DNA from 2 places in the Streptomyces olindensis genome. Region 2 is predicted to be linked to the other one. Evidence: predicted binding sites of a transcription regulator. Region 2 holds the regulator's gene; the other holds the start of a gene.
The links. Region 2 encodes HrcA, which represses chaperone genes, less so after heat shock. Its sites were predicted from a motif close to TTNGCACTCNGNNNNNCNGAGTGCNAA; they were not measured.

Region 1 (15,596 bases), on a different contig from region 2:
CTCCTTCACGTCCCCGCCGTCGGAGATCCACTCGGCCTCGGCGTCCTCGGGGACCGCCTCGTGCGGGATGCCCGGGGCGATCTTCAGCGCGGCGTGCGGGGCTCGCCGGGCGGCCGCCACCGCCCAGGACAGCGGGGGCGAGTAGGCCTCGGGGTCGAAGATGCGGCCCCGGCCGCCGCGCCGGGCCGGGTCGACGAAGACGGCGTCGTAGCCGGCCGTGTCCACCTCCGTGACGTCCGCCTCCCGCACCTCGATCAGGTCCGCGAGCCCCAGCGCGTCGGCGTTCGCCCGGGCCGCCGCGGCCGTCAGCGGGTCCCGGTCCACGGCGAGCACCCGGATCCCGGCCCGGGCCAGCGCGATCGCGTCCCCGCCGATGCCGCAGCACAGGTCGGCGACCGAGGTCACGCCGGAGTCGGCCATGCGCCGGGCCCGGTAGGCCGCCACGCTCGCCCGGGTCGACTGCTCCACCCCGTTCGGCGTGAAGAACATCCGCCCCGCGTCCCCGGCCCCGAACTTCACCGCAGCCCGCTGCCGAAGCCGTGCCTGGCCGAGCGCCGCCGACACCAGCTCCGCGGGGTGCTCCCGGCGCAGCCGGGTCGCGACGGCCAGCTCCCGCGCCGGGTCGGTGTCGCGCACCTCGTCGAGGAGGGCGCGGCCTTCTGGGGTGAGGAGGAGGGCGAGGTCGTTCACCGGTTCATTGTCGGCCACGGCGGCGCGGGGGAGGCGTGTGGGCCAGTCGGTGGATGGTGGGCCGCCGGCCGCGGTGTCGGGTCGGGTTCGCCGGGCCCGGCTGCGAGGATCCGGCACCATGCGAGCAGTCGTACGAAATGACAAAAGCCGGGCATCCGGCCGGGTGCGGGCCGGCCTCGCCGTGCTGGCCCTCGCCGCCATCGCCTCGGGCTGCGCGCAGGGCGGCAGCGACCAGGTCACCCCGGCCGGCGGACAGCAGCCCCTCGACGCGCCCCCGGCCCGCGCGCTCGACTCGTACGCCTCCAAACTGGGCGCCGCGCACGCCGCCCGGGTCGCCGCCGCACACCGCTGGGGGCTGCGGAACACCCCGCTGACCGCTCCGCGACCCCCAGAGAGCAAGCCCGGGATCAGGACCCGCGAGGGCTTCGAGGTGGCGGGCCACCGGGAGTCGGACCTCCCGCCCGTGTTCACCAGGATCCCCACCCGGGACAAGGTCGTCTTCCTCACCATCGACGACGGCGCCGAGAAGGACCGGGCGTTCCTGCGGATGATGAGCGACCTGGACGTCCCGTACACCGCGTTCCTCAGCGGCTACCTGGTGAAGGACAACCCCCGCTACTTCAAGAGGATGCAGGCCAGAGGCGTGGTCCTGAACAACCACACCCTGCACCACCCCTACCTGCCGGGGCTGTCCTACCGTGCGCAGAAGCGCGAGATCTGCGGCATGCAGCGCTACATGGAGAAGCGGTTCGGCAAGCGCCCCCGCCTCTTCCGCCCGCCCTACGGCAGCTACAACCGGGCGACCCTGCGCGCCGCCAAGTCCTGCGGCATCGCGTACGTCCCGCTCTGGAACGAGGAGGTCTTCGCCGACCGCTGGGAGTACCGCGAGGCGGACCGGGAGCTGCGCCCGGGCGACATCGTCCTCACCCACTTCCGGGGCCCCGGCCAGTGGAAGGGCACGATGCCGGACATGGTCCGCCGCTTCCTGAACAAGGTCACGGCCGAGGGATACGCGGTGGGACGGCTGGAGGACTACCTGTGAGGCGGCGACCGGCCGCCGCCCTGTGCGCGGGCGTCATCCTGCTGGCCGGCTGCGCCGGCGCGGCGGACCGGCGCCCGGGCACCGCCGACGGCCGGGCCCAGGACTCGCGCCCCGCGGTGAGCCACCCCCTCCCGCCCGTCGTGGACCACGTCCCCACCCGCGACCCGGTCGTCTTCCTCACCTACGACGACGGCGCCGAACGCGACCCCCGCTTCGTCGGCCTCGTCCGCGAACGGCGGCTCCCGGTCAGCATGTTCCTCACGGACAGCGTCGTCGGACCCGGCTACGGCCACTTCGCCCGGCTGCGCGCGGTCGGCGCGTCCATCCAGAACCACACCCTCGACCACCCCGCCCTGCGCGGCCTGCCCTACGCCGGCCAGCGCGCCGAGATCTGCGGCCAGCAGCACAAGCTCCACTCCCGCTTCGGCATCCGCCCCCGCCTCTTCCGCCCGCCCTACGGCACCTACGACCGGGCGACCCTGCGCGCCGCCGCCGACTGCGGCATCACGGCGGTCGTGCTCTGGCGGGTGTCCCTGGGCGCCGACGGCGACCTGTCCTACCGGCGGGGCGGGCCCGGACTGCGCCCCGGCGACATCGTCTCCGTCCCGTCGGGCGACGCGTCCGCGACCCTGACGGAACGGACGCTGCGGTTGCTGCGGGAGATCGAGGGGAAGGGCCTGCGGGTGGGGCGGCTGGAGGACTACCTGTAGACGGGCCCGCGGCCCCCGCGTGGCGAACTCACCTGGCCGACGCGCCGCGGGCAATTAGCAGTCCGCTTGACCGAGTGCTAATCACGGTCATAGTCTCGGCTCTGGCACTCGACGAAGGAGAGTGCCAACACAGCGACGGGCAGGTCCGGCACCCGCGACGACGGATCCACCTGGTCGCCACCTCAGACAGTTAACCCCGTGAGATCTCCGAAGGGGGAGGTCGGATCGTGACGACCGCCAGCAAGGTTGCCATCAAGCCGCTCGAGGACCGCATCGTGGTCCAGCCGCTGGACGCCGAGCAGACCACGGCCTCGGGCCTGGTCATTCCGGACACCGCCAAGGAGAAGCCCCAGGAGGGCGTCGTCCTGGCCGTGGGCCCGGGCCGCATCGAGGACGGCAAGCGCGTCGAGCTCGACGTCAAGGTCGGTGACGTCGTGCTCTACAGCAAGTACGGCGGCACCGAGGTGAAGTACAACAACGAGGAGTACCTCGTCCTCTCGGCCCGCGACGTCCTCGCGATCGTCGAGAAGTAATTCACCCCAGCACATTGCTTTGAGCTGCGCCCCTGGCCCCCCGCGACACATAGAAGCCGGGCGCCCGGGGCGCAGTGCCTTTAACCCAGATTCCGGAAGAGGGCTCACGCTCCCATGGCGAAGATCCTGAAGTTCGACGAGGACGCCCGTCGCGCCCTCGAGCGCGGCGTCAACAAGCTTGCCGACACGGTCAAGGTGACGATCGGCCCCAAGGGCCGCAACGTCGTCATCGACAAGAAGTTCGGCGCCCCCACCATCACCAACGACGGTGTGACCATCGCCCGCGAGGTCGAGGTCGAGGACCCGTACGAGAACCTCGGTGCCCAGCTGGTCAAGGAGGTGGCGACCAAGACCAACGACATCGCGGGTGACGGTACGACCACCGCGACCGTGCTCGCCCAGGCGCTCGTGCGCGAGGGCCTGAAGAACGTCGCCGCCGGTGCCTCCCCGGCCGCCCTGAAGAAGGGCATCGACGCCGCCGTCGCCGCGGTCTCCGAGGACCTGCTCGCCTCGGCCCGCCCGATCGACGAGAAGTCCGACATCGCCGCCGTCGCCGCGCTGTCCGCCCAGGACCAGCAGGTCGGCGAGCTCATCGCCGAGGCGATGGACAAGGTCGGCAAGGACGGTGTCATCACCGTCGAGGAGTCCAACACCTTCGGTCTGGAGCTGGACTTCACCGAGGGCATGGCCTTCGACAAGGGCTACCTGTCGCCGTACTTCGTGACGGACCAGGAGCGCATGGAAGCCGTCCTGGACGACCCCTACATCCTCATCACGCAGGGCAAGATCTCCGCCATCGCGGACCTCCTGCCGCTGCTGGAGAAGGTCATCCAGGCCAACGCCTCCAAGCCGCTGCTGATCATCGCCGAGGACGTCGAGGGCGAGGCGCTCTCCACCCTCGTCGTCAACAAGATCCGCGGCACGTTCAACGCCGTCGCCGTGAAGGCCCCCGGCTTCGGCGACCGCCGCAAGGCGATGCTGCAGGACATGGCCGTCCTCACGGGCGCCACGGTCGTCTCCGAGGAGGTCGGCCTCAAGCTCGACCAGGTCGGCCTGGACGTCCTCGGCTCCGCCCGCCGCGTCACCGTCACCAAGGACGACACCACGATCGTCGACGGCGCCGGCAAGAAGGACGACGTGCAGGGCCGCGTCGCCCAGATCAAGGCCGAGATCGAGACCACGGACTCCGACTGGGACCGCGAGAAGCTCCAGGAGCGCCTCGCGAAGCTGGCCGGCGGCGTGTGCGTCATCCGTGTGGGTGCCGCCACCGAGGTCGAGCTGAAGGAGCGCAAGCACCGTCTGGAGGACGCCATCTCCGCGACCCGCGCCGCGGTCGAGGAGGGCATCGTCTCCGGTGGTGGCTCCGCGCTCGTCCACGCCGTCAAGGTCCTCGAGGGCAACCTCGACAAGACCGGCGACGAGGCCACCGGTGTCGCGGTCGTCCGCCGCGCCGCCGTCGAGCCGCTGCGCTGGATCGCCGAGAACGCCGGCCTGGAGGGCTACGTCATCGTCTCCAAGGTGGCCGAGCTCGACAAGGGCAACGGCTACAACGCCGCCACCGGCGAGTACGGCGACCTGATCAAGGCCGGCGTCATCGACCCGGTCAAGGTCACCCGCTCCGCCCTGGAGAACGCCGCCTCCATCGCCTCCCTCCTCCTCACGACCGAGACCCTGGTCGTCGAGAAGAAGGAAGAGGAGGAGCCGGCCGCCGCGGGCCACGGCCACGGCCACGCCCACTGAGGCACCGACCTCTGCCGGAAGCCCCCGTCCCGCCTCGCGCGGAACGGGGGCTTCCCGTGTGTGCGGCTGTGTGGGGCGGGGTGTGCGGCCGCTGTCACAGCTCCAGCGGGTCCAGCGCCCCGAGCTGCTGCATCAGCCCCAGCCGGTCGTACTGCCACCAGCCCTCGGCGATCTTCCCGTCCGGCGTGCAGCGGTGGACGGTCGTCCCGGTCATGGTGACGTCCTTCCCGGTCGGCGGGATCCCGAGGAAGTCGCCCCTGTGGTGGCCCCGCCAGGTCCACCGGGTGCACACCCGGTCACCCTGCGCCACCTGGTCGTCGATCGTGAACGAGAAGTCGAACCCGCCCCGCCAGACCTCCAGCTCGCGCCGCACCGCGTCCAGCCCGATGACGTCCTGCACATTGGCGGGGTCGTGGTCGTGGTAGTCCTCGATGAACACGTCGTTGAACGGGGGCGCGTCGCCCTGCCCGGGCGCCAGCTCGAAGAACCTGCGCGCGGTGGCCGCGTTGAGCTGCTCGTCCCGCACCACGTCCAGATCGGTGAAGGTGGGCTCCTCGTCGCAGAGCGCCACCATCTCCTGGAAGATCCGGTCGGTCTCCGGCAGCCCGGAGTTCCGCATCGCCTCCTCGTACGACGGGAACTCCACGATCTCCACGATGTGCGAGGCGTCGGCCCGGTCCTTCGCCACCACACTGTGCGTCGCGGTCCGCTTCCCCTTGGTCTGCTCGACCCACCGGTCCATCAGCCGGTTCATCTCGTCGAGCCGGCTGGTCCTGCATTCGATGAGCTGTACGAAGGTCATGGCCTCGCCTCCGGCCCCCCTGGGTCCGGCTGAACAGCACCATTGTCGCAACGAGACCCCTTCGTCGCCTCTTGGCTTGGCATCATGACGGCATGCTGTGGTGGGGGAAGCGGTCGGAACGGTCGGTGGCCGCGGGGCGGGACGTCGGGGTGGCCGTCACAGGCGACCACAACCGCCTCCTCTTCACCCGGCAGGTGCGCTCGGCGTACTGGGAGCAGGTCCGCAGGATCGCCCCCGCCGAACTGGTCGGCCGCGAGCGGGAACTCGCCGAGCTGAGGGCCTTCTGCACCGCCGACTCCGGCCCGGCGTACGCCTGGTGGCGCGCGGAGGCGTGGGCGGGCAAGACGGCGCTGCTGTCGTGGTTCGCGCTGAACCCGCCCCAGGGCCTCAGGATCGTGCCCTTCTTCGTCACGGCCCGCCTGGGAGCCCAGAACGACGTCGTGGCCTACGTCGACGTCGTCCTGGAACAGCTCGCCGAACTCGCCGGCGAGGACCTGCCCGCGCATCTGACCGAGGCGACCGGCGAAGCCCACCTCCTGTACCTGTACGGGGCGGCCGCCCGTGTCTGCGCCGAACGCGGCGAGCGCCTGGTCCTCCTGCTCGACGGCCTGGACGAGGACCGCGGCGTCACGACCGGCCCCGAAGCCCACAGCATCGCGAGCCTGCTGCCCGCCCGCCCGGAGTCCGGCATGCGCGTCCTGGTGGCGGGCCGGCTGAACCCGCCGCCGCCGGTCGACGTGCCGGAGGACCACCCCCTGCACGACCCCGCGATCGTCCGCGTGCTCGCCCCCTCCCCGTACGCCCAGACGATCCGCGCCGAGGCGGAACGCGAACTGAAGCGCCTGATCGAGGACGGCGGCCTGGAGTACGACCTGCTGGCGCTGGTGACGGCGGCGAACGGCGGCCTGACGGCCGAGGACCTGTCCGCGCTGACCGGGGCGGTCCCGTACCGGGTGCGGGATGTGCTGCGGACCCGGGCGGGGCGGACGTTCGACGTCCGGCTGGACGTCTACCTCCTCGCTCACGAGGAGTTGCAGCGCCGGGCGCTGGACATGCTCGGCACCGCGGAACTCGACCGCCACCGGGCGCGGTTGCACGCCTGGGCGGACACCTGGCGGGACCGGGGATGGCCGGACGGAACGCCGGGCTACCTGCTGTCGGGCTACTTCGGGCTGCTGCGCGCGGCGCGGGACCTGCGGCGTGCGGTCGACTGCGCCGTGGACGCGGTGCGCCACGACCGGATGCTCGATGTCACCGGCGGCGACGCGGCGGCGCTCGCCGAGATACGCAACGCCGAGGACATGGTGGCCGACGCGGGCGTACCCGACCTGACGGACCTGGTCCGGCTCGCGCTGAGACGGGAGGAACTGGAGCACCGCAACGACACCGTCACCCGCACCTTCCCCCGGGCCTGGGCCGTGCTCGGCCGGGTGCACCGTGCGGAGGCGCTCGCCCGCAGCATCCCGAGTCTCGACTGGAGGGCCCTGGCGCTGGCCGATGTCGCGGCGGTGGTGCTGGACGCCGGTGAGCCTGCCGAGGCCGTGCGGTTGCTGGAGGAGGCGGAGCAGTCGGCCGAGCGGTACGCGTTCGACTACGACGTCGACGAGGGGCGGGACCACGCCCTCGTGGAGGTGAGCCGCGGCTGGGCGAAGGCCGGGCTGTTCGATCGTGCCGAACGCCTCGTCACCGCGGTGGCCGGGATCGACCTGCGCATGGGCCTGGTGGTCGACCTCGCCCGGTCCCTGGTGGCCGCCGGGGCCTTCGACCGGGCCGGGGAGCTGTGCCGTCGGCAGGATCATGACCAGGTACGGGGCCTCGGTCTCGCGGCGGCGGCAGCGGCTCTGACGGAGGCGGGCCACCTCGACCGGGCGAAGGCGCTGGCTCAGCAGGCGGACCACGCGGCACGGCCCCTGGTGCTGGCAAGGATCGCCGGAGCGCTGCGACGGACCGGGCGGGAAGGCGAGGCCGAGGCTCTCCTCACGGCGGTCGAGACCGCACTGATCCCGTCCGACCTGCTCGTCGAGGTCGTCGAGACGCTCGCGGATCTCGGCGAGTTCGACCGGGCGGAGCGTGCCGCCCTGCTGCACGACGCCGCCGCCCCGCGCGGATGGGCGTTGCGACGGGTCGTACGGGCCTTGGCGGCGACGGGTGACGGGGCTCGCGCGGAAGCACTGGCCGAGCGGATCGAGCACCCGACCGTGCGCTCGGGCGTGGTGCCGGCGATCGTGGAGGGCCTGGCGGAGGCGGGGGCCCACGAGGAGGCCGAGAGGCTGGCCCTCGGCCTCGCCGACGAGGAGGCCCGGGACACGGCCGTGCGCGCCGTCGTCGACGCGCTGGTCCTGGCGGGGGAGACGGACCGCGCGGAGCGGCTGGCCGACGAGGACACGGCGACGGAGCCCGGCGCGCCCGCGCTCTGCGGCGTGATCGAAGGGCGGGCCGCGGCGGGTGAGCTGGACCGGGCTTTCGAGATGGCGAGGTCGCTCGGCTCGACCGACGGCCACGAAGCGCTCGTACGCGGCGCCCTGGTGTCCGGCCGCGCTCCCGACGAGCTGGCCGAGCTGGTCGCCCGGGCGGAGGCCGAGATCCGGCGCTCCGGGCGGGGCGGAAGTCTCCACCCGGCACACACCGCGATCATGCTCGCCGAGGCAGGGCTCGTTGACGCCGCACGGGCCGTGCTGGACCGGGTGGGCGTACCCGCCCTGGTGGACCCCGACGACCCGGGTGAGCAGGTCTGGGCGGGATGGATGGCCCAGGCGCTGGCGCACGCCGGTCGATTCGACGACGCCGAGCACCTGGTCCGTGCACTGGGCCACCGTCCCGGCGGTGCCTTCGCGCTCACGCCCCTGATCGAGCGGCTGTGCGCGGCGAAGGAGTTCGACCGGGCCCTCGCCTTCGTGGCGGGTCTGGACGAACGCATGCGCGCTCACCCGCGCGCCGAGATCGCCGTCGCACTGGCCGACGCCGGGGCGGTGGAACGGGCCGTCTCACTCGCCCGCGATCTGACGGACGCCGGTCTCCGCGCGCGTTGCCTGGCCCGGATCGCGGTGGCTCTCGCCGCCGCGGGCGACCGGCAGGCGGCCGAGGACACCTTCGCGGAAGCCGTGTCCCCCGGCGAGCGGCATTCGCTCTGGGTGGTGCCCGACCTCCTCCGCGCCTACTTCACGCTCGGCAGGACCGAGGAGGGGGAGCGACTGCTGGCCCGGCTCGGCGACGGCCCGCCGGGCTTCGACGTGGCGGTCGTCCGTGCGCTGGTGGAGACCGGGGAGTACGAGCGCGCAAGGGAACTGACCCGCCGCCCGGGCTGGGAACGGAACCAGGCAGTTCTGGTCATGCTGCTGGTGGAAGCCGGCCAGCCCGCCCGTGCCGAGGAACTGGCTCGCGCTCTCGACGTGGCCGACGCCCGGCACGCGGACGCACCGGCCTCCGTTCTCGTCCGCGCATGGGTGGCGCTCGCCCCCGTGGTCGAGCCCGACCTCGGTCGCGCGCTGGTCGCCCGGGCCCTGCGGCACGAGACCCTCCAGGAAGTACTGCCGGCCATCGCCCGCCTGGAGCCCGACGCCGTACCCCTGATCGTCGACGTCCTCGGCCGGTCGACGCGCCACGACCGGCCTACTGCGGCCCGTACTTCCGCCCCGTCTTAGAGGAGACCGCCCCCAGCACCCCCCGCGGCACCAGCTTCGCCGCCCCCATCAGGGCCTTGTACCGCGGGTCCGGGATGGACAGCGTCTTGCCGCGCGCCAGGTCGTGCAGCGCCGCCGCGACCAGCTTGTCCGCGTCGAGCCACATCCAGCCCGGGATGTTGTCCGTGCCCATGCCGGCCCGCTCGTGGAACTCCGTGCGCACGAAACCGGGGCAGAGCGCCATCAGCCGTACGCCGCTGCCGGCCAGGTCGCGGGCCGCGCCCTGGGTGAACTGCACGACCCAGGCCTTGGAGGCGCCGTAGGTGCCCCGCGGGACGAACGCGGCCACCGAGGCGACATTGACGACACCGCCGCGGCCCCGCTCCCGCATGGCCTCCGTCGCCGCCGACGTCAATCGCAGCACCGCCTCGCAGTGCACCTTCAGCATCCGCAGCTCGTCGGCCATGGGGACCTCGAGATAACGGCCCTTGTTGCCGAAGCCGGCGTTGTTGACCAGCAGGTCGACGGGGTTCCTGCGGTCGCCCAGGCGGTCGGCCACCGCCTCGATGCCCTTGTTCTCGGCGAGGTCGGCCGTCAGCACCTCCGCCTCGATGCCGTGCCGGTCGTGCAGCTCGGTCGCCTGTTCCCTCAGCCGCTTGGTGTCGCGGGCGACCAGCACCAGGTTGTGCCCGTCGGCCGCCAGTCGCCGCGCGAACGCGGCCCCGATGCCTGCCGTCGATCCCGTAATCAGAGCCGTTGTCATGGCAGAAGGTTAGTGACCTGGACTGTGCAGGTCCGCTTCCCCGCGGGGCCGTCCGTGGTGAAGGGTCGGTGGAGACCGGCGTGGTGAGCCGCCGTCAGGCCCCGTACTTCTCCTCGTACTCCCGTGCCGTCCTCAGCAGCTCCGGGTGCAGCGCCTCGCCCGCCGCCAGCAGCCGCGGCAGCAGCGTCCGCTCCGTCGTCACCGCCCGGAACTGCAGGGCCACCGTCACGTCGTGGTCGGGACGGTGCACGATCTCGACCGGGTCGCCCGCGCGGATCTCCCCGGGCTCGATCACCCGCAGGTACGCCCCCGGCGCACCCCGCTGCGTGAACCGCTTCACCCAGCCCTTCTCACCCAGATGGCCCTGGAACGTGCGGCACGGGATCCGCCCGGAGGTCACCTCCAGCACCACCTCGGGCCCGATGCGCCAGCGCTCGCCGATCCGCGCGCCGGACACGTCCAGGCCCGACGTCGTGAGGTTCTCGCCGAACGCGCCGTCGGCCAGGGTCCGGCCCAGCTCGCGTTCCCACTCGTCCAGGTCCTCGCGGGCCATCGCGTACACCGCCTGGTCGTCGCCGCCGTGGTGCTCCAGCTTGCACACCGCGTCCCCGGCCAGTCCGCTGCCGCCGATGCCCTTGGGCCCGGGCGCCGACACCCGCACGGGCCCTGCCACCGGCTGCTTGTCGATCCCGGTCACACCCTCGGGGTTGTCCGTGTACGGCACAGGCTTGGCACGGCCCAGATTCACCGACAGAAGCTTCATGCCCGCACGGTAAGGGACCCGACCTCAAAGCGTCGACGCATTATTCGGAACAGCGCCAAAGGGTCACTTATCCTCGAAGGGTGATCGAAGCTCGTCACCTCCGCGTCCTGCGCGCCGTCGCGGCCACCGGCTCCTTCTCCGCCGCGGGCCGCGAGCTGGGCTGCACCCAGCCCGCCGTCAGCCAGCAGATGAAGGCCCTCGAAACGTCCGTCGGCACCCCTCTGCTGATCCGCACCGGACGCGAGATGCGCCTGACCCAGGCCGGCGAGGCCCTGGTCCGGCACGCCGCCGGGATCCTCGCCGGGCTCACGGCCGCCGAGGAGGAGGTCGCCGCCATCGCCGGGCTGCGCGCGGGCCGGGTCCGGCTCGTCTCCTTCCCCAGCGGCAGCTCCACGCTCGTGCCCACCGCTCTCGCCGCCCTGCGCGCGGCCCACCCCGGCACCCGCGTCTCCCTGGAGGAGGCCGAGCCCCCCGCGTCGGTCGGCCTCCTGCGCGAGGGCGACTGCGACGTGGCCCTCGCCTTCCGCTACGAGGGGGCGGCGGGCGCCGGTGAGTGGGACGACCTCGTCGTACGGCCCCTGCTGACCGACCGGCTCGTCGCGCTCGTGCCGGAACGGCATCGGCTGGCGGGCGCGGAGTCCGTCGCCATCGGGGAACTGGCCGAGGAGTCGTGGATCGCGGGCTGCCCGCGCTGCCGGGGCCAGCTGGTCGAGGTGTGCGCGGCGGCCGGGTTCACCCCGCGCATCGACTTCGCCACCGACGACTACCCGGCGGTCGTCGGCCTGGTCGGGGCCGGACTCGGGGTGGCCGTGCTGCCCCAGCTGGCCGTCGAGTCGGTACGGCCCCGGGGAGCACGCACGGTGACGCTGGAGCCGGCGGTGCGACGGGAGATCGTCGCGCTCACCCTGCCCGACCTCGCGCAGGTCCCGGCGGTGTCGGCCACCCTCGACCAGCTGGCCCGGGCCGCCCGCCGCTAGCAGCGGCTCGGCCACGCCGAGAACCACACGCCAAAAACCAAGGGCACGCGTGCGCGTGCCTCTCGCAGAAACGTTCCTTCAGTTGTTCGAGGCGGCGTGCCCGCCGGATGTCGACGCCGACACCAGCCGGTTGCGTGCCCGCCCCATCAGCTCTTCGCGCTCGTCCTCGGTCAGTCCGCCCCACACGCCGTACGGCTCACGCACCGCCAGCGCGTGGGCAGCGCACTCGGCACGCACCGGGCACCTCATGCAGACCTCTTTGGCCGAGTTCTCGCGAGCACTCCGCGCCGCACCGCGCTCGCCCTCCGGATGGAAGAAGAGCGAGCTGTCCACCCCGCGACAGGCAGCCAGCAGCTGCCAGTCCCACAGGTCCGCGTTCGGTCCGGGAAGGCGGGAGAAATCTGCCATTACGTGACCCCTTGTAGCCGTTCTTGGCGGATCCGGTGTCCATGACCGTACAACTACGATCTAAGGAGATGAAAATATGACTCATTGCGAATCTAGCTCCAGACACTGCCAAAGCGGAAGAAATGGGTCTGAATGGGGCATAGGTTGTGATGAAAGTTCGAGGGTCTGTTGCGCATGTCTGCACCGTGTCCGCCCCCTCACGTAGAGTGCCGAAGATGGCAGCCGCCCCCGTAACTCTTTCGAGTGACCGTCGTTGAGAGTGCGAGGCGGTTGAAGGAACAAGCGCTCGGGCGGGCGTCCGAGACGGTCGACCGCACAGGTGACGATTTCGTACCAGCCTGGAGGCTCAAGGTGACGCGCATCAGCTGCGGAGGGCGGCCATGACTTCCGTCCTCGTCTGCGACGACTCCCCGCTTGCCCGAGAGGCGCTCCGCCGCGCGGTCGCGACCGTGCCCGGTGTCGAGCGCGTGACGACGGCGGCCAACGGCGAGGAAGTCCTCCGCCGCTGGGGGGCCGACCGCTCGGACCTGATTCTGATGGACGTACGCATGCCCGGACTGGGCGGCGTCGAGACGGTCCGGCGGCTGCTGTCCGCCGACCCCGGTGCGCGCATCATCATGCTCACCGTCGCCGAGGATCTGGACGGTGTGGCGCTCGCCGTCGCCGCCGGTGCCCGCGGCTACCTGCACAAGGACGCCTCCCGCGCGGAGCTCCGCGCGACGGTGACGCAGGCCCTGGCCGACCCGACCTGGCGGCTCGCCCCGCGCCGGCTGCGCTCGGCCGAGATGGGCGCCGCGCCCACGCTCACGGCGCGTGAGATCCAGGTCCTCGAAGGCATGAGTCACGGCCGTTCGAACGCGGAGATCGGCCGCGAGCTGTTCCTCTCCGAGGACACCGTCAAGACGCACGCCCGGCGCCTGTTCAAGAAGCTCGGCGCCTCGGACCGGGCCCACGCCGTGGCGCTCGGCTTCCGGTGGGGTCTGGTGCGCTAGGGCCTGTCGTTCGGATCGGGCCGGCTTTGACGCGCGGCATCCGGCGTGGGCCGGAGAGCGGGGGCACGCGGATGCCCCCGCGCGAGCCGTACGCGCGCGTGCGGAAGCCGGCGGCCGACGACACCGCCGGTGGGGTCCCGTCCCCGCCCGGGCGAGGTCGAGAGCTCGGGAGGGTGCGGCTGACGACCCACGCCCCCGGGATGATCCGAACGGCAGGTCCTGGGGCGCGCCCGCGACGTCGCGCCTGCCCCGCGACGCCTGCCCCGCCCTCTCGCCCAGCCCTTCGGGTGGCCGACGCGACATCGCGGACGCCTCCCAGGGGCGACCGCGCAGGTCGTGGCGGTCCCGGTGAGGGCACGGAACGCCAGGTGGGCGGGGTCGGACCGGGAGTCCGCCGGGTGCCCGCTGCTCGTTTCGCCGCGGATGCCGCATCCTTGAGGGTGTGGAGTTCCTCGGGGACGAGTCGGTCGAGCGGAAGGGGAGGGCGCAGGGGATGAGTTCCGGCGCACCTGCTCATAACGCTTCGGTGCACAACAACGGGCGCGGTGCCACGGACCCGGCGGCCGCAAGGCACCATGGACCGATGCGCGACGACGAGGCGGTCAATGCCCAAGGGGCGATCGGCGCGCTCGTCCACCGCGCCGTCGACGGGGACGAGCAGGCCACGCATGATCTGCTCGCCCATGTCCACCCCCTTGCGCTGCGCTACTGCCGCACCCGCCTGTCCCGCCTCCCGGGCGACGCCCGGCACTTCGTGGAGGACCTCGCCCAGGAGGTCTGCGTGGCGGTGCTCCTCGCACTGCCCCGCTACCGGGACACCGGGCGCCCCTTCGAGGCATTCGTCTTCGCCATCGCCGCCCACAAGGTCGCCGACCTGCAGCGCGCGGCGATGCGTCACCCCGGCTCGACGGCCGTCCCGTCCGACGAGATGCCCGAGCGGCCGGACGACTCCCTCGGCCCGGAGGAGCGCGCCCTGCTCAGCAGCGACGCGGAGTGGGCCAAGAAACTCCTGGCCAACCTGCCCGAGAACCAGCGGGAGCTGCTGCTGCTGCGGATCGCGGTGGGGCTCACGGCCGAGGAGACGGGCCAGATGTTGGGAATGTCACCCGGCGCGGTCCGGGTGGCGCAGCACAGGGCACTGAGCCGGCTGCGGGCGTTGGCCGAGCAGTAGCCCCTTCATTGAACAGGCGGTGCGCCGCTTCCGTAGGAACATACGAAGCCCGGTGCGGGCCGGAACCGTGGAATGAGACAGCCGTCCTTCCCGTTAGCATGGACATCCGCACCGATCAAGGCCATTTGGGGAAGGTGTCATGACTGCCAACGTCGACGGAGTGCCCGGTAAATTCGCGACACTCGGGCTGACCTACGACGACGTGCTGCTGCTGCCGGGCGCATCCGAGGTGCTGCCGGGCGCGGTCGACACCTCGTCCCGCATCTCCCGCAACGTCCGGGTGAACATCCCCCTGCTGTCCGCCGCCATGGACAAGGTCACCGAGTCGCGCATGGCGATCGCGATGGCCCGGCTGGGCGGCGTCGGCGTCCTGCACCGCAACCTGTCCGTGGAGGACCAGGTCAACCAGGTCGACCTGGTGAAGCGGTCCGAGTCCGGCATGGTCACCGACCCCATCACGGTGCACCCGGAGGCCACGCTCGCCGAGGCGGACGCCCTGTGCGCCAAGTTCCGCATCAGCGGTGTCCCGGTCACCGACCCGGCCGGCAAGCTGCTCGGCATCGTCACCAACCGCGACATGGCCTTCGAGACGGACCGCTCCCGTCAGGTGCGCGAGGTCATGACCCCGATGCCGCTGGTCACCGGCAAGGTCGGCATCTCCGGCGTCGAGGCCATGGAGCTGCTGCGCAAGCACAAGATCGAGAAGCTGCCGCTGGTCGACGACGCGGGCGTCCTCAAGGGCCTCATCACCGTCAAGGACTTCGTCAAGGCGGAGAAGTACCCGAACGCCGCCAAGGACGCCGAGGGCCGGCTGCTCGTCGGTGCCGCGGTGGGCGCCAGCCCCGAGGCCATGGAGCGCGCCCAGGCCCTCGCCGCGGCCGGGGTGGACTTCCTGGTCGTCGACACCTCCCACGGCCACAACAGCAACGCCCTCAGCTGGATGTCGAAGATCAAGTCGAGCGTGAACGTCGACGTGATCGGCGGCAACGTCGCCACGCGCGACGGCGCGCAGGCCCTCATCGACGCCGGTGTCGACGGCATCAAGGTGGGCGTGGGCCCCGGCTCGATCTGCACGACCCGCGTGGTCGCCGGCATCGGCGTCCCCCAGGTCACCGCCATCTACGAGGCGTCCCTCGCCGCCCGTCCGGCGGGCATCCCGCTGATCGGCGACGGCGGCCTGCAGTACTCCGGCGACATCGGCAAGGCGCTCGCCGCCGGCGCCGACACGGTCATGCTGGGCAGCCTGCTCGCGGGCTGTGAGGAGTCGCCGGGCGAGCTGCTCTTCATCAACGGCAAGCAGTTCAAGTCGTACCGCGGCATGGGCTCGCTCGGTGCCATGCAGTCCCGCGGCCAGGGCCGGTCGTATTCGAAGGACCGCTACTTCC
Region 2 (15,596 bases):
TGATGGACAGGCCCAGGCCGGTGCCGCCGTACTTGCGGTTGGTGGTGCCGTCGGCCTGCTGGAACGCCTCGAAGATCACCGCGAGTTTCTCCGGCGCGATGCCGATGCCCGTGTCGGACACCGAGAACGCGATGACGTCATCGGTGTCCCTGACGTAGCGGTGCTCGGCGTCCTGCACCCGGTCCACCCGCAGCTCGACCTTGCCCGCCGCGGTGAACTTGATCGCGTTGGAGAGCAGGTTGCGCAGGATCTGCTGGAGGCGCTGCTCGTCCGAGTACATCTCGCGCGGTACGTCCTCGCCGACCGCCACCTCGAAGGCCAGCCCCCGGTCGAGGGTGAGCGGGCGGAAGGTGGCGTGGACGTAGTCGAGCAGCTTGATCAGGGGGAGTCGCTTGGGGCGTACGTCCATCCGGCCGGCCTCGATCTTCGACAGGTCCAGGATGTCGTTGATCAGCTGGAGGAGGTCCGAGCCCGAGCGGTGGATCGTCGTCGCGAACTGCACCTCCTGGTCGGAGAGGTGGCCGTCGGGGTTGTCGGAGAGCAGCCGGGCCAGGATCAGCAGGGAGTTCAGCGGCGTGCGCAGCTCGTGCGACATGTTCGCCAGGAACTCCGACTTGTACTGCGAGGACGTGGCCAGCAGGGCGGCCTTCTCCTCCAGTTCGGCGTTGGAGCGCTGCAACTCGCCCTGCTGCTTCTGTAGTTCGTCCGAGCGCTCCTGGAGCTGCATGGCCAGGCGCTGGGACTCGCCGAGCAGGGACTCCGTGCGGGAGTTGGCGATGATCGTGTTGATGGCGACGCCGATGGTGTTGACGAACTGGTCGAAGAACGCCAGGTGCACATCGGAGAAGCGGGAGAAGGAGGCCAGCTCGATCACGCCGAGGAGCTTGTCCTCGAAGAGGATCGGGATGATGACGATCGTCGTCGGCGCCGCCTCGCCCAGACCGCTGTTGATCTTGATGTAGTCCGGCGGGGCGCCCTCCACCAGGATCCGCTTCTTCTCCCGGGCCGCCTGCGCGACCAGGCCGTGCACCGGCAGGGCGCCGGTCTCCACGGTCGCGTCCTGGGCGGCGCCGTAGCCGGCGATGAAGGCCAGGCCCTTGGTGGGCACGGTCGCGCCGGCCTCCTCCGGGTCGGCCAGGTAGAACGCGCCGTACTGGGCGTTCACCAGCGGGGTCAGCTCGCGCAGTATCAGGTCGGCGACCTCCATCAGGTCGCGGTGGCCCTGCATCAGGGCGGCGAGCCGGGCCAGGTTGGACTCCAGCCAGTCCTTGGCGCGGGTCGTCTCGCGCAGGTTGGCCACCATCAGGTTGATGTTGTCCTTCAGCTCGGCGACCTCGCCCTGCGTCTCCACCGTGATCGAGCGGGACATGTCGCCCTGGGCGACCGCGGAGGCGACCTCGGCGATCGCGCGGACCTGGGTGGTGAGGTTGGACGCGAGTTCGTTGACGTTCGTCGTCAGGCGTTTCCAGGTGCCGTAGACGCCCTCGACCCGGGCCTGGCCGCCGAGCCGGCCCTCGGAGCCGACCTCGCGGGCCACGCGGGTGACCTCCGAGGAGAAGGAGGACAGCGTGTCGACCATCGTGTTGATGGTGGTCTTCAGCTCCAGGATCTCCCCGCGGGCGTCCACGTCGATCTTCCGGGACAGGTCGCCCTGGGCCACGGCCGTCGCGACCTGGGCGATGTTCCGCACCTGGGAGGTCAGGTTGTCGGCCATGTAGTTGACGTTGTCCGTCAGGTCCCGCCAGACCCCGGAGACGCCCAGCACCTGGGCCCGGCCGCCGAGCCGCCCGTCGGTGCCGACCTCGCGGGCCACGCGGGTCACCTCGTCGGCGAACGCGCGCAGTTGCTCCACCATCGTGTTGACGGTGTCCTTCAGTTCGAGGATCTCGCCCCGGGCGTCGACCGTGATCTTCTTCGACAGGTCGCCGTTGGCCACGGCCGTCGTCACCTGGGCGATGTTGCGGACCTGAGAGGTCAGGTTCAGCGCCATGAAGTTGACGTTGTCGGTGAGGTCCTTCCAGACGCCGGAGACGCCCCGGACCTGGGCCTGCCCGCCGAGGTTGCCCTCGGTGCCGACCTCGCGGGCGACGCGGGTCACCTCGTCGGCGAAGGCGGAGAGCTGGTCCACCATCGTGTTGATCGTCGACTTCAGCTCCAGGATCTCGCCCTTGGCCTCCACCGTGATCTTCTTGCCGAGGTCTCCCTGGGCGACGGCGGTGGAGACGAGCGCGATGTTCCGCACCTGGGAGGTGAGGTTGTCCGCCATGAAGTTGACGTTGTCGGTGAGGTCCTTCCAGACGCCGGAGACGCCCCGGACCTGCGCCCGGCCGCCGAGGTTGCCCTCGGTGCCGACCTCGCGGGCGACGCGGGTGACCTCGTCGGCGAAGGCGGAGAGCTGGTCCACCATCGTGTTGATCGTGGACTTGAGTTCGAGGATCTCGCCCTGCGCGTCCACCGTGATCTTCTGGGACAGGTCGCCGTTGGCCACGGCCGTCGTCACCTGGGCGATGTTGCGGACCTGAGACGTCAGGTTCGACGCCATGAAGTTGACGTTGTCGGTGAGGTCCTTCCACACCCCGGACACGCCCCGGACCTGCGCCCGGCCGCCCAACTGCCCCTCGGTGCCGACCTCGCGGGCCACGCGGGTGACCTCGTCGGCGAAGGCCGAGAGCTGGTCGACCATCGTGTTCACGGTCAGCTTCAGTTCCAGCAGCTCACCCGTCGCCTCGACCGTGACCGTGCGGGTCAGGTCGCCGCGGGCCACCGCCGTCGTCACCGCCGCGATGTCCCGCACCTGGGCCGTCAGCCGGGACGCCATCGTGTTGACGGCCTCCGTCACGTCCCGCCAACTGCCCGACAGGCCCTGCACCTTGGCCCGGCCGCCGAGCCGCCCCTCGGTGCCGACCTCGCGCGCGACCCGCGTCACCTCGCCCGTGAACAGGGACAGCTGGTCCACCATCTTGTTCACGGCCCGGCCCAGCCGGCGCAGATCACCCCGTAACTGCCGGGTCCCGTCGTGCAGATCGACCCGCTGGGTCAGATCGCCGCCGGCCACCGCGTCCAGCACGCGCGTGGCGTTCGCCGCCGGGGCGACCAGGGCGTCGAGCAGCTGGTTGACGTCGTCGACGCGGGACGTCCACAAACCCTGCCCCGGGCTCGCCGAGAGCCGCTCGTCGAGGCGGCCGTGCCGCACCAGCTCGCGTTTGACGCGGCGCACCTCGGTGGTGAAGTGGACGCTGCGGTCCATGATCTGGTTGAAGACGGCGTTGAGTTCGGCCACCATCCCGTGGCCGGTTTCCGGCACCTTGGTGAAATCACCGTCGCGTGCGGCTGTCATGGCCGCGAGCAGCGGACGCAGATCGGATGCACGAATCTGACCGTCTTCGTACCGGTCTTCGACCACAGGAGTAGCACTGTTCTCACTCATGGCGGCCCACTTCGGTAACTCGGCGCTTATGGGCGTGGCCAGTCTGTCACTCTGTCGGCATCGACTGTGGCGTATTCGTACGAACTGCCCGGGGAGCTGTCCATGGGGGCCATTCCGACGCAACGGGAGACCGCTTCCCGTGCCTCAGAGGCGCCTGCACACGCTGGGGAGACGCCCGTGCCCGCTCAAGAAGGGCCCCTCGCCGGGCCCGTCGCCGAGGGGTCCGCACCGGCCTGTGCGGCGCCCCTGCCCGCTGCCGAGGCGCACGCGCAGGGGTGCGCGCGGGCGCACGCGACCCTGTCCGGCAGTTCCGTCGCGCCGGGCGCCGCGCGCGCCCTGGTGCGCGCGGCGCTCGCCGAGTGGACCGACCTCGGTCTGCCGGGCGCCGAGCACCTCACCGACCGCCTCGCCGACGACGCCACGCTCGTCGTCAGCGAACTCGTCACCAACGCGGTCGTGCACGCCGGCACCGACGTCGAGATGGAGTGCCGGCTGGAGGGCGGTGACGACCGGGCCACGGCAGCGCTGGTCGTCGAGGTCTCCGACCACCACCCCTCCCGCGCCCCGCGCGGCGGCGAGCCGGAGACACCGCACGACACCCCCGAGTACGGGCGCGGCCTGCGACTCGTCGGCGCGCTCTCCGAGGCGTGGGGGATCACGTACCGCACGGGGCGGAAGACCGTGTGGGCGCGGCTGCCCGCCGCCGGATGCGCGGCGGGGGAGCAGATCGAGGCGTACGCCGGGGAGCACGCGCTGGCGCGCGGGTTGCGCGTGGCGGAGATCCTGGCGCCGGAGCCCCGGTACGGCCGGGATGGCGGAGAGGACGCGCGTGGCCGGGCCGACGCCGAGGACTCGCGGGGGCCGCGGGGCTTCCGCGACGAGTACGACTACTCCTGGGACAATCCTGACACTTCCGACAGTGACCCCCGTGACTCCCACGGTGTGCGCGACTCCCGGGACCACCACGGTCTGCGCGACTGGCGGGGCTGGAACGACCTGCGGGACTGGCGGGACCGCCACGAGGGCCGCGACGGGCCGGACGGCCGCGACGGCGCCTGGCTGGGCCGCGGTGCCCTCTCCTTCCTCGCCGAGGCCTCCGACCTGCTCGCCGGGCAGCTCGACGAGGACCTGGTCGCCGCCCTCGCCGGGCAGCTGATCGTGCCCCGGCTGGCCGACTGGTGCGCGGTCTGGCTGGAGGACGAGGCCACCGGCGGCGGCTGGGGCGGCGGGCCCGGAGCGGGCGGGCCCCGGCTGGCCCGGGTCTGGCACGGCAGCGAGAACCACATCGAGGAACTGCGCCGCGCCCTGGAGAAGGACCCGCCGCCCCCGTCCGACCCGTTACGGACCGGCCCCGTCGACTACCCCTGGCCCGGCGAGGCGCTCGGCGACGCGCCCGGCGAACCGGGCCAGGCACTGGCGTACCGGCTGGTCGCGGGGGGCCGTCCGCTCGGCACCCTCGTCATCGGACGGTCCGGGACCGCCGGCTTCCCCGACGAGATCACCGGCCTCGTCGAGGACCTGAGCCGCCGCGTCGCGCTCGCCATCGGCGCCGCCCGCCAGTACGCCCGGCAGGCCACCATCAGCGCCGTGCTCCAGCGCGGACTGCTGCCCGGGGCCGTGGCCGAGATCCCCGGGGTGCGCAGCGCGCTCGTCTACGAGCCGTACGACAAGGGCGGGCCCAGCGGCGACTTCTACGACCTGTTCCCGGCCGGCGACGGCCGCTGGTGCTTCGCCGTCGGCGACGTCCAGGGCAAAGGGCCCGAGGCCGCCGTCGTCATCGGGCTGGCCCGGCCCTGGCTGCGGCTGCTGGCCCGCGAGGGCTACCGCGTGGCCGACGTCCTCGACCGCCTCAACCAGCTCCTCCTCGACGACGCCACGGAGGCCGCGGACGCGGCGGCCCGGGCACTGGTCGCCGCGGGCGCGCGACCGACCCCGCCCGGCGACGGCCCCCAGACGCGCTTCCTGTCCCTGCTCTACGGCGAACTGGTCCCCTTCGACGGCGGTGTCCGCTGCACCGTCGCCTCCGCCGGGCACCCGCTGCCCCTGCTGCTCGGGGCGGGCGGCGAGGTCCACTCGTGCGCCCAGCCGCAGACCCTCCTGGGGGTCGTCGAGGACGCCACGTACAGCAGCGAGACCTTCGAGCTGCGCTCCGGCGACACGCTGCTGTGCGTCACGGACGGCGTGACCGAGCGCCGCTCGGGCTCCCGCCAGTTCGACGACGGGGACGGGCTCGCGGCGGCGCTCGCCGGGTGCGCCGGTCTCGACGCGGAGCTGATAGCCGAAAGGATCAAGCGGCTGGTGCACGAGTTCGGGGCGCGGCCCCCGGCGGACGATCTCGCCCTGCTGGTGCTCCAGGCGGAGTGACCGCTGCTCCCGGCGGAGCCACGGCGCGGGTGCTGGACAATGGAAGGCATGCCTTCCGCACTTCCCGACGGCGAGCCCGTCCCCGACGACGGCACGCTGCCCGCGTCCGCGCTCACCGGGGCCGCCGACCGCCCGCTCGGGTTCTACCTGCACGTTCCGTACTGCGCGACCCGCTGCGGCTACTGCGACTTCAACACGTACACGGCGACCGAGCTGCGCGGCACCGGCGGGGTCCTCGCCTCCCGGGACAACTACGCCGAGACGCTCGTCGACGAGATCCGCCTGGCCCGCAAGGTCCTGGGGGACGACCCGCGTCCCGTCCGCACGGTGTTCGTGGGCGGCGGTACGCCGACGCTGCTGGACGCCGGTGATCTCGTACGGATGCTGAAGGCCGTCCGGGACGAGTTCGGGCTGGCGGCGGACGCCGAGGTCACGACGGAGGCGAACCCGGAGTCCGTCGACCCGGCCTATCTGGCGGCCCTGCGCGAGGGCGGCTTCAACCGGATCTCCTTCGGGATGCAGAGCGCGCGGCAGCACGTGCTGAAGGTGCTCGACCGGACGCACACGCCCGGGCGGCCGGAGGCCTGCGTCGCGGAGGCCCGGGCCGCCGGGTTCGAGCACGTGAACCTCGACCTGATCTACGGCACGCCGGGGGAGTCCGACGAGGACTGGCGGGCGTCGCTGGACGCGGTGCTGGGGGCCGGGCCGGACCACGTCAGCGCGTACGCCCTGATCGTCGAGGAGGGCACGCAGCTGGCGCGGCGGATCCGCCGGGGCGAGGTGCCGATGACCGACGACGACGTCCACGCCGACCGGTACCTGATCGCCGACGAGGTGCTCTCGGGCGCGGGCTTCGAGTGGTACGAGGTGTCGAACTGGGCGACCTCGCAGGCCGGGCGGTGTCTGCACAACGAGCTGTACTGGCGGGGGGCCGACTGGTGGGGGGCCGGGCCCGGTGCGCACAGCCATGTGGGCGGGGTGCGGTGGTGGAACGTGAAGCATCCCGGGGCGTATGCGGCGGCGCTGGCGGCCGGTCGGTCGCCCGGGGCCGGGCGTGAGGTGCTCTCGGAGGAGGACCGGCGGGTCGAGCGGATCCTGCTGGAGCTGCGGCTGAGGGAGGGGGTGCCGTTGTCGCTGTTGCGGGAGGAGGGGTTGGCCGCCTCGCGCAGGGCGCTGTCGGACGGGCTTCTGGATGCCGGGCCGTATGCGGAGGGGCGGGCTGTGCTGACGCTGCGGGGCAGGTTGCTGGCTGACGGTGTGGTGCGCGATCTGGTGGACTGAGGTGCTGCGGCGTCGGTGCTGGGGCCGGGTGGGTCCGCAGCCCGGCGGAGCGGGGTGCCGCTTCTTTGGGACGGGTGCCGTCCTTAGCGGCACGATTGCCCGCAGCCAAGCGGGGACGCGGGCCGCAGCCAAGCGCAGCTAAGGCGCCGTCACGAAGTCGATCAGTTCTTCCACCCGGCCCAGCAGCTCCGGCTCCAGGTCCTTGTACGAGTGGACCCCCGACAGGATCCGCTGCCAGGCCGCGCCCGTGTTCTCCGGCCAGCCCAGGGCCCGGCACACGCCCGTCTTCCAGTCCTGGCCGCGCGGGACCCGGGGCCAGGCGTCGATGCCGAGGGACGACGGTTTCACCGCCTCCCAGATGTCGATGTACGGGTGGCCCACCACCAGCGCGTGGTCGCTCGTCACCGACTGGGCGATGCGCCACTCCTTCGAGCCGGGTACGAGGTGGTCCACCAGGACGCCCAGCCGTGCGTCCGGCCCGGGGGCGAAGTCGGAGACGATCGACGGGAGGTCGTCCACGCCCTCCAGGTACTCCACCACCACGCCCTCGATGCGCAGGTCGTCGCCCCACACCTTCTCGACGAGCTCGGCGTCGTGCCGGCCCTCGACGTAGATGCGGCCGGCGCGGGCCACGCGCGCGCGTGCGCCGGGGACCGCCACCGAACCGGAGGCCGTGCGGGTGGGGCGTGCCGGGGCGCCCGAGGAGGGGCGGACCAGCGTCACCACCTTGCCCTCCAGGAGGAAGCCGCGCGGCTCCAGCGGGAACACGCGGTGCTTGCCGAAGCGGTCCTCCAGCGTCACCGTGCCCGCCTCGCAGCGGATGACCGCCCCGCAGAAGCCGCTGCCGGGCTCCTCCACCACCAGGCCCGGTTCCGCCGGGACCTCGGGGACCGGCTGGGGCTTCTTCCACGGCGGGGTCAGGTCCGGAGAGTACTGGCGCATTCGGATGACGATAGGAGAACCGGGCGGGTGGTCACGGAGACACGCCGAAACGGGTCGCCAGCGCGTCCCGCTGGGCCCGGACGAACGCCGCGTCCACCACCGCTCCGTGACCGGGCACGTACAGCGCGTCCTCGCCGCCCAGCGCGAGCAGCCGGTCCAGCGCGGCCGGCCAGTGCGACGGCACCGCGTCCGGGCCCGCCTGGGGCTCGCCCGACTCCTCGACCAGGTCGCCGCAGAACACCACCTCCGGATCACCCGGCACCAGCACCGCCAGGTCGTGCGCGGTGTGCCCCGGCCCCACGTTCGCCAGCAGCACCTGGCAGCCGCCGCCCAGGTCCAGGGTCCACTCGCCGGACACCAGGTGGCGGGGCGGAACCAGCAGGTCCGCCGACTCCTGGGCGACCGTCTCCGCCAGCCCGTTGCGCACCGCGTCCGCGCGCAGCTCCTCGCGGTCCCGCAGGCGCGAGAGCACCGCGTCCACGCCCACCGCGCCGAAGACCTCCGCCCCCGTGAACGCCGAGGCCCCGAAGACGTGGTCGAAGTGGGGATGGGTCAGCGCGAGATGTGTCACACGGTGCCCGGTGAGCGACTGCGCCTGCTCGCGCAACCGCGCGCCCTCGGCCGGGCTCGACCCGGCGTCGATCACCAGGACCGCGTCCTCGCCGGCGACCAGCCCCGCCGTGCAGTCCCACACCGGCAGCCGGCACCGCCCCACCCCGGAGGCCACGCGCTCCCAGCCGAGCTCTTCCCAAGTCACCGTCATACGGCGACGCTAGCCGTGACCCCGGCCCGGGGCACGACGCCGTGCGACCAGCCTTGCCGGGGGTGTACCCCACCGCCGTACACTGGGCCGGGGAATGCTGGCACTCGCACGCGCAGAGTGCCAGGCCGCGAACGGCAGGCAACGGGCGGACGACTTCTGGAGGTGTGCGCGATGCTCAGTGAACGCAGGCTTCAGGTGCTGCGCGCCATCGTCCAGGACTACGTCGGCACCGAGGAGCCGGTCGGCTCCAAGGCCCTCACCGAGCGGCACAACCTCGGCGTCTCCCCGGCGACCGTCCGCAACGACATGGCGGCCCTGGAGGACGAGGGATACATCGCCCAGCCGCACACCAGTGCCGGGCGCATCCCCACCGACAAGGGCTACCGCCTGTTCGTGGACAAGCTCGCCGGCGTCAAGCCCATGACCGCGCCCGAGCGGCGCGCGATCCAGAACTTCCTGGAGGGCGCCGTCGACCTCGACGACGTCGTGGCGCGCACGGTACGGCTGCTCGCGCAGCTCACGCGCCAGGTCGCCGTCGTGCAGTACCCGTCGCTGACCCGGTCCACCGTGCGGCACGTGGAGCTGCTCTCCCTGGCGCCCGCGCGCGTGATGCTCGTGCTGATCACGGACACCGGGCGGGTCGAGCAGCGGGTGGTCGACTGCCCGGCGCCCTTCGGCGAGGCCTCGCTCGCGGATCTGCGCGCGCGCCTCAACAGCCGGGTGGCGAACCGCCGTTTCGCGGATGTGCCGAGTCTGGTGGAGGATCTCCCGGAGGCGTTCGAGCACGAGGACCGGGGTACGGTCTCCACGGTGCTCTCCACACTCCTGGAGACGCTCGTCGAGGAGAACGAGGAGCGGCTGATGATCGGCGGCACCGCCAATCTGACCCGCTTCGGTCATGACTTCCCCCTCACGATCCGGCCCGTGCTGGAGGCGCTGGAGGAGCAGGTCGTGCTCCTCAAGCTGCTCGGCGAGGCGAAGGATCCGGGCGTGACCGTCCGTATCGGTCACGAGAACGCCCACGAAGGACTCAACTCCACGTCCGTCGTGTCGGTCGGCTACGGTTCGGGCGGCGAGGCAGTCGCCAAGCTCGGCGTGGTCGGACCGACCCGCATGGACTACCCGGGAACGATGGGAGCGGTACGCGCAGTGGCACGGTACGTCGGACAGATCCTGGCGGAGTCGTAGTGGCCACGGACTACTACGCCGTACTCGGCGTGCGCCGCGACGCGTCGCAGGAAGAGATCAAGAAGGCCTTCCGGCGGCTCGCGCGCGAGCTGCACCCGGACGTCAACCCCGATCCGAAGACCCAGGAGCGGTTCAAGGAGATCAACGCCGCTTACGAGGTGCTGTCGGACCCGCAGAAGAAGCAGGTCTACGACCTCGGCGGCGACCCGCTCTCGCAGGCCCAGGGCGGCGGCGCGGGCGGCTTCGGAGCCGGTGGCTTCGGGAACTTCTCCGACATCATGGACGCGTTCTTCGGCACGGCGTCGCAGCGCGGTCCGCGCTCGCGCACCCGCCGCGGCCAGGACGCGATGATCCGTATCGAGGTGGAGCTCGACGAGGCGGCCTTCGGCACGACGAAGGACATCCAGGTCGACACGGCGGTCGTCTGCAACACCTGCAACGGCGAGGGCGCGGCCCCCGGCACGTCCGCGCAGACGTGCGACATGTGCCGCGGCCGCGGTGAGGTGTCGCAGGTCACCCGGTCCTTCCTCGGCCAGGTCATGACGTCCCGGCCGTGCCCGCAGTGCCAGGGCTTCGGCACGGTGGTCCCGACTCCGTGCCCGGAGTGCGCGGGCGACGGGCGGGTCCGCTCCCGCCGCACGCTCACGGTCAAGATCCCGGCCGGTGTCGACAACGGCACGCGGATCCAGCTGGCCGGCGAGGGCGAGGTCGGGCCCGGCGGCGGTCCGGCCGGTGACCTCTACGTCGAGATCCACGAGCTGCCGCACCCCATGTTCCAGCGGCGCGGCGACGACCTGCACTGCACGGTGACGATCCCCATGACGGCGGCGTCCCTCGGCACGAAGGTGCCGCTGGAGACGCTGGACGGCATGGAGGAGGTCGACATCCGCCCGGGCACCCAGTCCGGCCAGTCGATCCCGCTGCACGGCCGCGGTGTCACCCACCTGCGCGGCGGCGGGCGCGGCGACCTCATCGTCCACGTCGAGGTCCAGACCCCGACCAAGCTCGACCCCGAACAGGAACGCCTCCTGCGCGAGCTGGCGAAACTGCGCGGCGAGGAGCGCCCCCAGGGGCAGTTCCAGCCTGGGCAGCAAGGGCTATTCTCGCGGCTGAAGGACGCTTTCAACGGGCGCTGACGGGAACTTGCCGGGTGGTGGTGGAGGGCGCGTTCCTCTGGTCTATGCCACACGGCAGGCCGGTTTCGGAGTTGTTCGGAGGACGTGACAACATGCGGTCATGTCCTCCGCTCTGACCGATCTCTTCCCCTTCCCGATCGTGCAGGCCCCCATGGCGGGCGGCGTCTCCGTGCCGCAGCTCGCCGCCGCCGTGTGCGAGGCGGGCGGGCTCGGGTTCCTCGCCGCCGGCTACAAGACCGCCGACGGGATGTACGAGGAGATCAAGCAGCTGAGGAGCCTCACCGGCAGGCCCTTCGGCGTCAACCTCTTCATGCCGCAGCCGGAGTACGCCGACCCGGCCGCCGTCGACGTCTACGCCCACCAGCTGGCCGGCGAGGCCACCTGGTACGAGGCCGAACTCGGCGACCCCGACAGCGGCCGCGACGACGGCTACGAGACCAAGCTCGCGGTGCTCCGCGACAACCCCGTGCCCGTCGTGTCGTTCCACTTCGGCGCGCCGAGCCGCGAGGTCGTCGACGCCCTGCACCGCGTCGGCACCTTCGTCCTGGTCACCGCCACCACCCCCGACGAGGCCCGGGCCGTCGAGCGGGCGGGCGCGGACGCGGTCATCGCGCAGGGCATCGAGGCCGGCGGCCACCAGGGCACCCACCGGGACGTCCCCGAGACGGACGGTTCCGGCATCGGCCTGCTGTCGCTGGTCGCCCAGATCAGGGAGGCCGTCAACATCCCGATCGTCGCCGCCGGCGGCATCATGCGCGGCGGCCAGATCGCCGCGGTGCTCGCCGCGGGCGCCGCCGCGGCCCAGCTCGGCACGGCCTTCCTCGCCACACCCGAGTCGGGCGCCAACGCCCTGCACAAGCAGGCGCTGACCAACCCCCTGTTCGTCCGCACGGAGTTGACCCGGGCCTTCTCCGGACGGCCCGCGCGCGGCCTAGTCAACCGGTTCCTGCGCGAGCACGGCCCGTACGCGCCCGCCGCCTACCCCGAGATCCACCACCTCACCTCGCCGCTGCGCAAGGCCGCCGCCAAGGCCGGTGACGCGCAGGGCATGGCGCTGTGGGCCGGACAGGGGCACCGGATGGCGCGGGAGCTGCCCGCCGGGCAGCTGGTGGAGGTGCTGGCCGCTGAACTCGCCGCCGCCAGGACAGCGTTGTCGGGCGGAGGCGTCCGATGACCGCGCCGGTGTTCGTGGTCGACCACTTCGACGCGGGCCGCGGCGGCCGGTACGTCCTCGACGGGCCGGAAGGGCGGCACGCCGTCTCCGTCAAACGGCTGCGCCCCGGCGAGGACGTCGTCCTCACGGACGGGGCCGGACGCTGGGCGGACTGCGTGGTGCTCGACACCGAGGGCAAGGACCGGCTGATCGTCCAGCTGGACTCGGTGAGCGAGGAGCCGCCGGAGCAGCCGCGGCTGACCGTCGTGCAGGCGCTGCCCAAGGGCGACCGGGGGGAGCTGGCCGTCGAGACGATGACCGAGGTCGGCGTCGACGCGATCGTGCCCTGGGCGGCGGCGCGCTGCATCACGCAGTGGAAGGGCGACCGCGGGGCCAAGGCGCTGGGCAAGTGGCGGGCCACGGCCCGGGAGGCCGGCAAGCAGTCGCGCCGGGTGCGGTTCCCCGACGTCGCGGAGGCCGCTACGACCAAGCAGGTCGCGGCGCTGCTGGCGGGCGCGGAGTTCGCCGCGGTGCTGCACGAGAGCGGGGACGCGCCGCTGGCGACGGCCGAACTCCCGTCGTCCGGTGAGATCGTGCTGGTCGTGGGGCCCGAAGGGGGCGTGGCGCCGGAGGAGTTGGCGCTGTTCGAGGAGGCGGGGGCCGGGGCGTACCGCCTCGGGCGCAGTGTGCTGCGCACATCGACCGCCGGGACCGCGGCCGCGGCCGTGCTCCTGGCTCGTACCGGCCGCTGGTCCTGACCCCCTGGAGGAACCGTGGAACTCGCCCAAGTACGTCTGCTCGTCACCGACTTCGCCGCGTGTTACCGCTTCTACGGCGACGTCCTCGGCCTCAAGCCCCAGTCGGGGGCGGCCGAGGGGCCGTACGAGAAGTTCAGCCCCGCGGTCGGTTCCGCGGGGATCGCGCTGCAGGACCGGTCGATGATGGCCGAGGTGCTCGACGAGGTGGGGGACGCGGCGACCGGCCACCGGTCCCTCGTGGTGCTGCGGGTGGACGCGCTGGACGCGTACTGCGAGGAGATCACCCTGCGCGGCGCCACGGTCCTGCACGGCCCGGCGCCCATGACCGACCGCATGCGGGTCGCTCACCTCAAGGACCCCGAGGGCAACCTGGTGGAGCTTCAGGAGTGGCTGCTGCTGCGCGGTTGACGCCTTTGCGCCCTACCGCGCCGCCCCCGTCAGTGGCAGGCTCCCCTTCATGGGGGCGTACCGGAAGTTCTGGCGGGGGCCGCGCGGCCGGCGGGTGGCTGTCGCGGCGGTGTTCGGGACCATCGCCGTGGGCGGTGCCGTCGCGTGCGAGCCGGGCAGCGGCATCAGCTCCGCGGCCGTCGCGTACACCACCGACGAGGCCGTGACCAAGGAACTCGACCGGCAGAAGGCGGGCGTGCGCTGGCTCAGTTGCACCGCCTCCTACGGCGAGAACGGCAAGAAGGCGACACCGTCGCCCTCGGCCAGTGAGAAGACCGTCGCCACCGTCGACTGCCAGGGCGAGACCAAGGACGGCAAGGACATCACCGTCGACGGCAAAGTCACCCACGCCGTCGAAGGTGCCTGCGTGCGCGGCAACATCACCGCCAAGGTCGACGGCAAGGTCTGGTTCGAGGTGGACGGGCTCGGCGACTGCGACGCCACCAGCCCGCCGCCCGTGGGAGGCCCCACCCAGGGGCGGCCCGGGCCCACCGTCACGGTCACCGTCACGCAGACCATCTGGTGCGACCGGTACCCCGACTGCCGGCCCGTCGAGGGCAAGTGACGTACGCGAGGGGCGAACGGCAAGTGATCCGAATCCTGTCCGCGGCGTGCCGTCCCTGCATAGGGTGATCGGGTGACACAGTCCGCATCGCCTGCGTATCTCCGGTTCCCGCACGTGCACGGCGACCTGGTCGCCTTCACCGCCGAGGACGACGTGTGGCTCGCCCCGCTCGACGGCGGCCGGGCCTGGCGGGTCAGCGCCGACAACGTGCCGGTGACCCAGCCCCGCATCTCCCCGGACGGCACCACCGTCGCCTGGACCTCCACCCGGGACGGCGCCCCCGAGGTGCACATCGCCCCGGTCGACGGAGGACCCGCCAAGCGCCTGACCTACTGGGGCAGTTGGAAGACCCAGGTGCGCGGCTGGACCCCGGACGGCCGGGTCCTGGCGATCAGCACCCAGGGACAGGCGAGCCTGCGCCGCACCTGGGCGCGTGCCGTCCCCCTCGACGGCGGCCCGGCCACCACCCTGCCGTACGGCCCCGTCGGCGACATCGCCCACGGCCCGCACACCGTGCTGCTGTCCGCGCCGATGGGACGCGAGGCGGCCTGGTGGAAGCGGTACCGGGGCGGTACGGCGGGCAAGCTGTGGATCGACCCGGAGGACGACGGCGAGTTCGTCCGGCTCCACGAGGACCTCGACGGCAACATCGAGTACCCGCTGTGGGTGGGGGACCGGATCGCGTTCCTCTCCGACCACGAGGGCACCGGCGCCCTCTACTCCTCCCTCGCCGACGGCAGCGACCTGCGCCGCCACACGCCCCTCGACGGTTTCTACGCCCGGCACGCCGCGACCGACGGCACCCGTGTCGTCTACTCCAGCGCCGGTGAACTCTGGCTGCTGGACGACCTGGACGGAGCCGAGCCGCGCCGGCTCGACGTACGGCTCGGCGGGCAGCGCGTCGACCTCCAGCCGTTCCCGGTGAACGCCGCCCGCTGGTTCGGGTCGGCGTCCCCGGACCACACCGCGCGCGGCAGCGCCGTCTCCGTACGCGGCTCCGTCCACTGGGTCACCCACCGCTCCGGCCCGGCCCGCGCGCTGGCCGCGACGCCCGGCGTCCGAGCCCGGCTGCCGCGCGCCTTCCGCGCGGACGGCGAGGAGTGGGTGGTGTGGGTGACGGACGCCGAGGGCGACGACGCCCTGGAGTTCGCGCCCGCCACCGGCCTCGCCCCCGGGGCGACGCCGCGCCGGCTCGCCGCCGGGCAGCTCGGCCGGGTACTGGACCTCGCCATGTCGCCCGACGGCAGCCGCGCCGCCGTGGCCTCCCACGACGGCCGTCTGCTGCTCGTCGAGCGGGAGACGGGCGAGGCGCGGGAGGTCGACCGCAGCGAGGACGGCGACGTCTCGGGGCTCGTCTTCTCACCCGACTCGACCTGGCTCGCCTGGTCCCACCCCGGGCCGCGGCCCCTGTGCCAGCTGAAGCTCGCCAACACCACCGACCTGTCGGTCACCGAGGCGACCCCGCTGCGCTTCCAGGACTACGCGCCCGCGTTCACGGCCGACGGCAAGCACCTCGCGTTCCTGTCGACCCGCTCCTTCGACCCGGTCTACGACGAGCACGTCTTCGACCTG

Region 1: groES (co-chaperone GroES) is a predicted target of HrcA. The motif match lies at 2,497-2,523, and genes of this name have one in related genera.

The regions. Positions count from the first base shown of each region.
Region 1 covers NZ_JBEYZD010000002.1:203,550-219,145, reverse strand. Annotated here, with positions in the region: gene ABZ948_RS02065 (THUMP-like domain-containing protein) at 1-690, opposite strand, end outside; gene ABZ948_RS02060 (polysaccharide deacetylase family protein) at 809-1,732, shown strand; gene ABZ948_RS02055 (polysaccharide deacetylase family protein) at 1,729-2,442, shown strand; gene groES (co-chaperone GroES) at 2,667-2,975, shown strand; gene groL (chaperonin GroEL) at 3,090-4,715, shown strand; gene ABZ948_RS02040 (ester cyclase) at 4,810-5,517, opposite strand; gene ABZ948_RS02035 (hypothetical protein) at 5,610-9,158, shown strand; gene ABZ948_RS02030 (SDR family NAD(P)-dependent oxidoreductase) at 9,127-9,900, opposite strand; gene ABZ948_RS02025 (MOSC domain-containing protein) at 9,995-10,663, opposite strand; gene ABZ948_RS02020 (LysR family transcriptional regulator) at 10,744-11,640, shown strand; gene ABZ948_RS02015 (WhiB family transcriptional regulator) at 11,719-12,048, opposite strand; gene ABZ948_RS02010 (response regulator transcription factor) at 12,429-13,040, shown strand; gene ABZ948_RS02005 (sigma-70 family RNA polymerase sigma factor) at 13,624-14,211, shown strand; gene guaB (IMP dehydrogenase) at 14,351-15,596, shown strand, end outside.
Region 2 covers NZ_JBEYZD010000019.1:104,413-120,008, reverse strand. Annotated here, with positions in the region: gene ABZ948_RS15045 (HAMP domain-containing protein) at 1-3,337, opposite strand, end outside; gene ABZ948_RS15040 (SpoIIE family protein phosphatase) at 3,530-5,791, shown strand; gene hemW (radical SAM family heme chaperone HemW) at 5,840-7,072, shown strand; gene ABZ948_RS15030 (DUF3097 domain-containing protein) at 7,211-8,014, opposite strand; gene ABZ948_RS15025 (MBL fold metallo-hydrolase) at 8,046-8,777, opposite strand; gene hrcA (heat-inducible transcriptional repressor HrcA) at 8,949-9,965, shown strand; gene dnaJ (molecular chaperone DnaJ) at 9,965-11,101, shown strand; gene ABZ948_RS15010 (nitronate monooxygenase) at 11,202-12,275, shown strand; gene ABZ948_RS15005 (16S rRNA (uracil(1498)-N(3))-methyltransferase) at 12,272-13,012, shown strand; gene ABZ948_RS15000 (VOC family protein) at 13,028-13,420, shown strand; gene ABZ948_RS14995 (hypothetical protein) at 13,470-14,024, shown strand; gene ABZ948_RS14990 (S41 family peptidase) at 14,097-15,596, shown strand, end outside.